Regions from separate parts of the Lentzea chajnantorensis genome, predicted to be linked through region 2. Evidence: riboswitches for the same ligand, from Rfam matches in the RefSeq annotation. Region 2 holds a riboswitch; the other holds the start of a gene.
What was found. Region 2 has a riboswitch for S-adenosylmethionine ahead of ACVDFE_RS02525 (methionine ABC transporter ATP-binding protein). Riboswitches for the same ligand answer to the same signal wherever they lie in the genome.

Region 1 (4,180 bases), 7.7 Mb from region 2:
TGAACAGGCGTTTCAGCAGCATTGAACCGCTTCCACGGCGTTCGTGCTGTCAGCTCGTGCCGACCAGGCCGGGTTCACGGTGCGCTGAGCTGGCCTGATATCCTTCGTCGTCGTGAACGCGCGGCGCTCCGCCGTGGAGGAGAGCCGGCTCTCGCCGGTGCCGACCAAGCGCGTCACGAACTCCGGTTTCGACACAGAAGGGTGATGTCGCATGGCGAACATCAAGTCCCAGCTCAAGCGGATCAAGACCAACGAGAAGGCGCGCCTGCGCAACAAGTCGGTCAAGTCGTCCCTCAAGACGGCCATCCGCAAGTTCCGCGAGGCTGCCGAGGCCGGTGACAAGGCGAAGGCCCTGGAGCTGCTGCAGGACGCGTCCCGCAAGCTCGACAAGGCCGCCACCAAGGGCGTCATCCACGCCAACCAGGCCGCCAACAAGAAGTCGGCGATGGCGCTGCGCGCGAACCAGCTCGAGGGCTGATTCCGCTCACCTCAGAGCCGTCGGGAAGGGCTCGCTCCTCGTGGAGCGGGCCCTTTTCGCTGTTCTGGTGGGGATGAGGGCCATGGAGTCGCTCCACGCATTCACCTCATTGGGCTTCACGACGCGCCGTTCCGTGCGGAAGCTGGCGCGGCACGGTCAATTCCGGTGCGTGGACGGTTCCGCGGGAACGCCGCGAGGGTGCTACCGGCGGCCGTGTGCCGCCACGATCCGCAGCACGGCGCGCTCCAGCGCGTAGTCGGCGTCGGCGGCCACGCCCTTCACGTCGGCGTTGAGCCCCGCGACCACCTGCATCGCGTCCGCGAGACCCGCCTGCTCCCAGCCGCGGGCCTGCGCCTGAGCTTTCTTGATCTTCCACGGCGGCATGCCGAGCGGACCGGCCAGGCTGAACGGGTCGGCCCGGCCCACCGCGGAGACGCGTGCGACCGTGCGCACCGCGTCCGCCAGCGCGTCGGCGACCAGCACGTGCGGCACACCGAGCTGCATGGCCCACCGCAACGACTCCATCGCGCCCGCACGGTCACCGGTGACGGCCTTCTCCGCGACGGCGAAACCGGTCACCTCGGCCTTGCCCTGGTGGTAGCGGCGGATCTCCTCGACCGTCACCTTGCCGTCGGTGTCCGACACCAGCTGGGAGGCCGCCGCGGCGAGCTCGCGCAGGTTCGTGCCCACGGCGTCGATGAGCGTCGCGACCGCCTCGGGGTCGATCTTGCCGCCTGCCTGCCGCACCTCGTTGCGCACGAACGCCTCGCGCTCGGCCGACTTGGTGACCTTGCCGCACTCGGTGACCGCCGCACCGGCCTTCTTCAGCTGGCCGGGCAGGTCCTTGGCCGCCTTGCTGCGGCCGCCACCGGTGTGCACGACGACGAGCGTCACCCCGTCCGCGGGCGCCTTGAGGTAGGAGAGCACCGTGTCGGCGATCTCCTTGCTGATGTCCTGCGCGTTCTGCAGGACGATCACCCGGCCCTCGGCGAACAGCGACGGGCTCACCAGCTCGGCGAGCTCCGGCGGCGTGAGATCGCTCACCTGAACGCGGGTCAGGTCGGCCGACGCGTCGACCGCGCGCGCGGCCTCGAGTGCCGCCCGAACTGCGCGTTCGACCAGCAACTCCTCCTCGCCGACGACGAGGTGCAGTGACTCCGGTGCGCTCACGCTCCGCATCCTCCCACGTCCCGAATCGTGGACGTTTGTGGCCGAGCGGCGGAGACGTGCCGTACGTTGGTGGCCACAACTGAACACCGCTCATCCAGAGGGGCAGAGGGACCGGCCCGAAGAAGCCCCGGCAACCGGCGTCAGCGCTATGCGCAGACGATCACGGTGCCAATTCCGACCCGTTCGATTTCGCGGGAAAGATGAGGAGATACCTCGCGATGACTGCTGTCACTGTGCCCACGAGCACCAAGTTCGACCTCGGCCCCGCCCGCGCGCTGCTGTGCCGTGAGTGCGGAAATGAGACCCCTCTCGCTCCGGAATACGCCTGTCTCGAGTGTTTCGGGCCGCTGGAAGTGGCCTACGACTTCGGCAAGGTGCGGCGCGAGGACATCGAGGCCGGCCCCCGCTCGATCTGGCGCTACCGCGGCCTTCTGCCCGTTCCGTCCACTGTGGAACAGCACCCGAACACCGACCCCGGCGGCACCCGCCTGGTCGAGGCCGACCGCCTCGCGAAGGCGCTGGGCGTACGCAAGGTCTGGGTGAAGGACGACACCGGCAACCCCACCCACTCCTTCAAGGACCGCGTGGTCGGCGTGGCACTGGCCGCCGCCCGCGAGCTCGGCTTCAAGGTCCTGGCCTGCCCCTCCACCGGCAACCTCGCCAACGCCGTCGCCGCGGCCGCCGCCCGCGCCGGCTGGGAGTCCGTCGTACTGGTCCCCTCCTCCCTGGAACGCGCCAAGATCCTCATGAGCGCCGTCTACGAGGGCGCCCTGATCGCCGTCGACGGCAACTACGACGACGTCAACCGCCTCGCCCAGGAGCTCGCCGCCGAACACGAGGACTGGGCGTTCGTGAACGTCAACGTCCGCCCGTACTACGCGGAGGGCTCCAAGACCCTCGGCTACGAGGTCGCCGAGCAGCTCGGCTGGCGCCTGCCCGACCAGATCGTCGTGCCGGTCGCCTCCGGCTCCCAGCTCACCAAGATCGACAAGGCCTTCCGCGAGCTCGGCCAGCTCGACCTCGTCGAGGCCTCCCCGTACCGCGTGTTCGGCGCCCAGGCCACCGGCTGCTCGCCCGTGTCCACCGCCTTCAAGGACGGCCACGACGTCATCCGCCCGGTCCGCCCCGACACCATCGCCCGCTCGCTGGCGATCGGTGCCCCCGCCGACGGCCCGTACGTGCTCGACACGGTCCGCCGCACCAACGGCGCCATCGAGGACGTGACCGACGAAGAGGTCGTCGAGGGCATCAAGCTCCTCGCCCGCACCGAGGGCATCTTCGCCGAGACCGCCGGCGGCGTGACCGTGGCGACGGCGAAGAAGCTGATCGAGACGGGCCAGCTCGACCCCGACGGCGAGACCGTCCTGCTGATCACCGGTGACGGCCTCAAGACCCTCGACGCCCTCGGCGACACGATCGGCCCGCGCGCCACTGTGCCGCCGTCGGCCGAGGCCGTGCTCAAGGCACTGGGCTAGGTCGTTCGTTCAGCAGATCACCTCCTCCCGGTCCGGGGACGTCCGCGTCCCCGGACCGCGTCGTTTCACGCGGTGAGCGTCAGAGGGTGATCGCGGCCGACTTCGTCCAGCCCGTGCGCGGGAAGCGGCGCAGCTCGTCGCGAACGTGCGGGCCGACCGGTTCCACCTCGGCGCGCCAGGCCACGATCCGTTGCGGCCACGGGGCTTCTGCTTTGAGGGCGTTGTAGTGGTACTCGTGCCAGACGTCCGGGGCGATGCGCATGCCGTCGTCGAACACGTGCTCGGCGACGAGGTCGTAGGCGGCGTCCGCGTCGGCGGCCTCCGTGGGTGGCAGCACGTGCGTGGCGCGGGCGCGGTAGGTGATGGCGCGGCTGCCGTCCTCCAGTGTTTCGCAGAGGTAGTAGGCGAAGTCGGGCTTCAGTTCGTCGTGCGGCCACTGGGTGGCGGGGTAACCGGGCTGCCACATCGCCCAGGCGAAACCGGGCGTGCCGCCGGGAATCGGGTAGCGCGCGTTGTGGAGCCTGATCCAGACCTGGTCCATCTTCCTTCTCCTTTTCCTTCGTACGACTCGGCTTCCTGGCAACACCGCCAGGTCGCCGTCCTTGTCCGTGCGCAACACCAGGGCGCCACCCGCCCGCAGCGCGTCGATCACCTGCGGGCTCGGGTGCCCGTAGCGGTTGCCGGTGCCGACGCTCACCAGTGCGATCCGCGGTCGCACGCGTTCCAGGAACGCGGGCAACGAGGAACGTGAGCCGTGGTGGGGCACCTTGAGCACCTCGGCCCCCAGGTCCCGCTCCCCCAGCAACGCGGCCTGGCCGGCCAGTTCGACGTCACCGGTGAGCAGCACCCGGCCCGCGGGTGTGGTGGCCCGCAGTACGAGCGAGTAGTCGTTCACGACCGTGTTCGTCTCCGCGACGACCGGTTGCCGCCGCGGGCCCAGCACCTCCAGTTCCAGCCCCGGCCAGGCGAACCGCTCACCCGCCTTCGGTTCCAGCACCCGCACGCCATTCGCGCGCGCCTGCTCGTTGACCTCCTTCCACGCCCACGCCGGCTCCTT
Region 2 (4,180 bases):
TCTCCGACGGCGGCAAGATCACCCTCGACCGCGGCCGCCTGCTCAAGATGAGCGTCGACGGCCAGTCCCGTGAGGACTGGGTCCGCTCGGTCACCGTCGAGGAGGCCGCCAAGCAGCTCGGCGTCCCGGTCGACGGCTCGTGGTTCTCCGCGCCCACCGGCTCCGAGGTCCCCCTCGACGGCATGAACCTCGAGGTGAAGACCCGCAAGGTCGTCAAGCTCTTCGACGGCGCGAACCCGGTCCGCGAGGTCCAGACCACCGCCGTCACCGTCGACGAGCTGCTGAAGAGCGAGAACCTCACCCTCGGTCCCGAGGACGCGGTCCAGGCCGGCACCGACGTGCGCCTGGCCTCCGGCGCCGAGGTCTACATCTCCCGCACCGGCGTCACGGTCATCAACGTGAACGAGCCGGTCGCCCCGCCCGTCGAGAAGACCAACGACCCGACCCTGAACCAGGGTCAGCAGAAGGTCCTGGAGCCCGGCGAGGCCGGCGAGCAGATCTCCACCTACCGCGTGACGGTGAAGAACGGCAAGGAGATCAACCGCGAGAAGATCGGCGGCAAGGTCACCAAGGAGCCGAAGCCCAAGAAGATCGCGGTCGGCACCAAGCCCCTCCCCGACGGCGAGGTGTGGGACCGCCTGGCCAAGTGCGAGGCCGGCGGCAACTGGGCCATCAACACCGGCAACGGCTACTACGGCGGCCTCCAGTTCAACGCGAGCACCTGGGCTGCCTACGGCGGCACCGCCTACGCGGCCCTGCCGCACCAGGCGACCCGCGAACAGCAGATCGCCATCGCCACCAAGCTCCGCGACGGCCGCGGTGGCACGTACTCCGCGTGGCCCGGCTGCCGCGCGAAGCTCGGCCTGCCGTAACCCCGCCTCCCCACCCATCCCTCCGCTCTGCTTGACCGCACGCGGGGACCTTTCGTACTCCAGGTGAGTACGAAAGCTCCCCGCGTGCACTCGTCGCAGCAGGGGGCGGGGGTCTTCGGTGGGTAACTTGAGGTCTTCGGTGGGCAACCTGAGGTCTTTGGTGGGTGGCCTGAGACAATGCCCCGGTGAGCCTGTTGGGACCCGCCGAAGTCCGCCGTCTAGCCGAAGAGCTGGGCATCCGCCCGACCAAGAAGCTGGGCCAGAACTTCGTGCACGACCCCAACACGGTCCGCAAGATCGTCGCCGCCGCCGGTCTGACCGACGAGGACGTCGTCCTGGAGGTCGGCCCCGGCCTGGGCTCGCTGACCCTCGCGCTCCTCCCGGCGGCCGCTGAGGTGGTCGCGGTCGAGATCGACCCGCCGTTGGCGCACCGGCTGCCCCAGACGGTCCAGGAGCACGACCCGGCCAACGCCGGCAAGCTCCACGTGGTCCTCAAGGACGCCATGAAAGTCACCCAAGAGGACCTGCCGGTACAACCGACCGCGATCGTCGCCAACCTGCCGTACAACGTCGCGGTGCCCGTGGTGCTGCACCTCCTGCACGAGCTGCCGAGCCTGCGCAAGGGGCTCGTCATGGTCCAGGCGGAGGTCGCCGACCGGATGGCGGCGAAGCCCGGCAGCAAGGTCTACGGGGTGCCCAGCGTGAAGCTCGCCTGGTACGCCGACGCGCGCAAGGCGGGGTCGGTCGGGCGCAACGTCTTCTGGCCCGCGCCCAACGTCGACTCCGGACTGGTTGCCTTCCAGCGCCACGAAAAGCTGTTGTCCACAGTGGACAAGAACAAGCTGTTCAAGATCGTCGACACGGCCTTCGCGCAACGCCGCAAGACCCTCAGGGCCGCCCTCAAGAGCTACACGCCGCACGTCGACGAACTGCTGGCCGAAGCGGGCATCGATCCCCAGGTCAGGGGCGAGCAGTTGAGCGTGATCGACTTTGTCCGGATCGCCGAGGTCTGATCCGGCGATCCTTCGGCCAACAGTGTGATCTGTCGAACGAATCCGAATCTGGCTTGCGCAACCGAACGTCCGTCCGGTTGACTGCTAACTGCCATCCGGAGCGACTGAGAGACCTGGCTCTACGACGTCGCAGCAACCACCCGCTGGATGCGGGCAGGTGCTAACGCCAGGACCGATGGAGGATCACGTGGGTACCTCGCGAATGCTGACGCGCCGTCGAGTCGTCGACCAGTGCCGTCGCACCGCTTCTGCATGTCGTCGCCACCTCGTCTAAGGCGCCTTCTCAAAGTCCTTTGACGCGCACTCGGTCGCTGAGTGGCGCACACACCTGAGCAGAACTTCGACCGCGCACCCCCGCACAACGGGAGCGTGCGCCGTCGCGCGCAGCCGTGGAGCAGAAGTGATCACTGTCGAAAACCTCACCAAGTCCTTCCAGGGTGTCAACGCGCTGAACGGCGTCACCCTCGACGTCCAGGCCGGCACCGTGCTCGGCGTCGTCGGCCCGAGCGGCGCCGGCAAGTCCACGCTGGCCCGCTGCGTCGCACTGCTGGAGCGCCCCGACTCGGGTGCGATCCGCGTCGACGGCACCGACATCACCTCGCTCGACGGCTCGGCGCTGCGTGCCGCCCGCCGGCAGATCGGCGTTGTGCCGCAAGGGGACTCGCTGCTGCGGCAGCGGACCGCGGCCGGCAACATCGCGTTGCCGCTGGAGTCCGCCGGCGTGCCGGGACCGCAGCGGCGCACCCGCGTGGGCGAGTTGCTGGACCTCGTCGGGCTCACCGACAAGGCCGCCGCGTACCCCGACCAGCTCTCCGGCGGGCAGCGCCAGCGCATCGCCGTTGCGCGCGCCCTCGCCGCCAACCCGTCCGTCCTGCTGGCCGACGAGCCCACCAGCGCACTCGACCCGGAGACCACCGGGTCCGTGCTGGCGGTGCTCGACCGTGCGCGCGCAGAGCTGGGTGTGACCGTCCTCGTCGTCACGCACGACATGGGTGTGGTCCGCAAGATCTGCGATGACGTCGCGGTCTTGGAGCAGGGCCACGTCGTCGAGCACGGCAAGGTGCTCGACCTCGTCAACAACGCCGCCAGCCGCACGAGCTCCGCGCTGCTGCCCGCCGTCGACCTGAACCCGATCAACGAGAACGCCTACGACCGCGTCGCGGACGTCGTGCTCGTCGGGTTCGCCGCGGTCGGCGCGCTGCTGCCCGAGGCCGCGCACCGGTTCGGCGTCGAGCTGAACATCGTCGGTGGCGGGCTCACCCGCCTCGGCGAGACCCCCGTCGCGCGGTTCCGCCTCGGCCTGAACGGCGAGCGGTCCGACTCGGCGCTGGAGTGGATCGGTGAGGCCGGCGGCGCGGTTCAGAGGTCCCTGAAGGGGCCGCAGGGAGTAGCTGCGTGAGGTCTGCAACACCCTGGTCCGACGTGGTGAGCTACCTCGTCGAGGCCACCGGGGAGACGCTGTACATGGTCGGCGTCTCCACCGTGATCGCCACAGTTCTCGGAGTTCCCGTCGGGGTCTGGCTGCAGCTCACCGCCAAGGGCGGGCTGCGGCCGAACGCCGCGGTGCACAGGGCCCTCAGCTTCGTCACCGACCTGGGCCGCTCGATGCCGTTCATCGTGCTGCTCGTCGCCCTCACGTCCGTGACCCGCCTGATCGTCGGCGGGTCCATCGGCAGCACGGCGGTCATCGTGCCGCTGGCCGTGGGAGCGATCCCGTTCGTCGGGCGGCTCGTGCAGAACATCCTGTCCGAGGTGCACGTGACCGTGGTCGAGGCCGCGATCACGACCGGTGCCTCGACGCTCAGGATCGTGCGCAGCGTGCTCATCCGCGAGTCGTTGCCGGCGCTCATCAACGCCATCGGCGTCACGGTCATCGCCCTCATCGGCTACTCGGCCATGGCGGGCGTGATCGGCGGCGGTGGCCTCGGCGACCTGGCCATCCGCGAGGGCTACCAGCGCTTCAACGACCGGATCCTGTGGAGCACCGTGGCGTGGCTCGCCGTGCTCACCACCGTGATCCAGTTCGGCTTCACCCGTGCCGCCCGTGCGTCGGACCGACGCCGGCACGCCTCCGTCTGACCCAGTAGCAATTCTCAAAAGGAACGTCATGCGCATTCGTGCTGCCCTCATCGCTGCCGCTTTGACCGGTTTGACCGCTCTGTCCGCCTGCTCGTCCGGTGGTTCGTCCGCTTCGGACACGCTGAAGGTCGGCGTCTCGCCGGTCCCGCACGCGCAGATCCTCAAGTACGTCGCCGACAACCTCGCGGCGTCCAAGGGCCTGAAGATCGAGGTCGT

Region 1: another riboswitch for S-adenosylmethionine. It lies ahead of thrC (threonine synthase); the one in region 2 lies ahead of ACVDFE_RS02525 (methionine ABC transporter ATP-binding protein).

Annotation. Positions count from the first base shown of each region.
Region 1 covers NZ_JBSDZT010000002.1:8,109,449-8,113,628, forward strand. Annotated here, with positions in the region: gene rpsT (30S ribosomal protein S20) at 212-478, shown strand; gene holA (DNA polymerase III subunit delta) at 680-1,657, opposite strand; SAM riboswitch class I at 1,736-1,855, shown strand; gene thrC (threonine synthase) at 1,867-3,123, shown strand; gene ACVDFE_RS38845 (DNA internalization-related competence protein ComEC/Rec2) at 3,203-4,180, opposite strand, start outside.
Region 2 covers NZ_JBSDZT010000002.1:414,581-418,760, reverse strand. Annotated here, with positions in the region: gene ACVDFE_RS02535 (transglycosylase family protein) at 1-872, shown strand, start outside; gene rsmA (16S rRNA (adenine(1518)-N(6)/adenine(1519)-N(6))-dimethyltransferase RsmA) at 1,064-1,885, shown strand; SAM riboswitch class I at 1,974-2,067, shown strand; gene ACVDFE_RS02525 (methionine ABC transporter ATP-binding protein) at 2,286-3,284, shown strand; gene ACVDFE_RS02520 (methionine ABC transporter permease) at 3,281-3,964, shown strand; gene ACVDFE_RS02515 (MetQ/NlpA family ABC transporter substrate-binding protein) at 3,993-4,180, shown strand, end outside.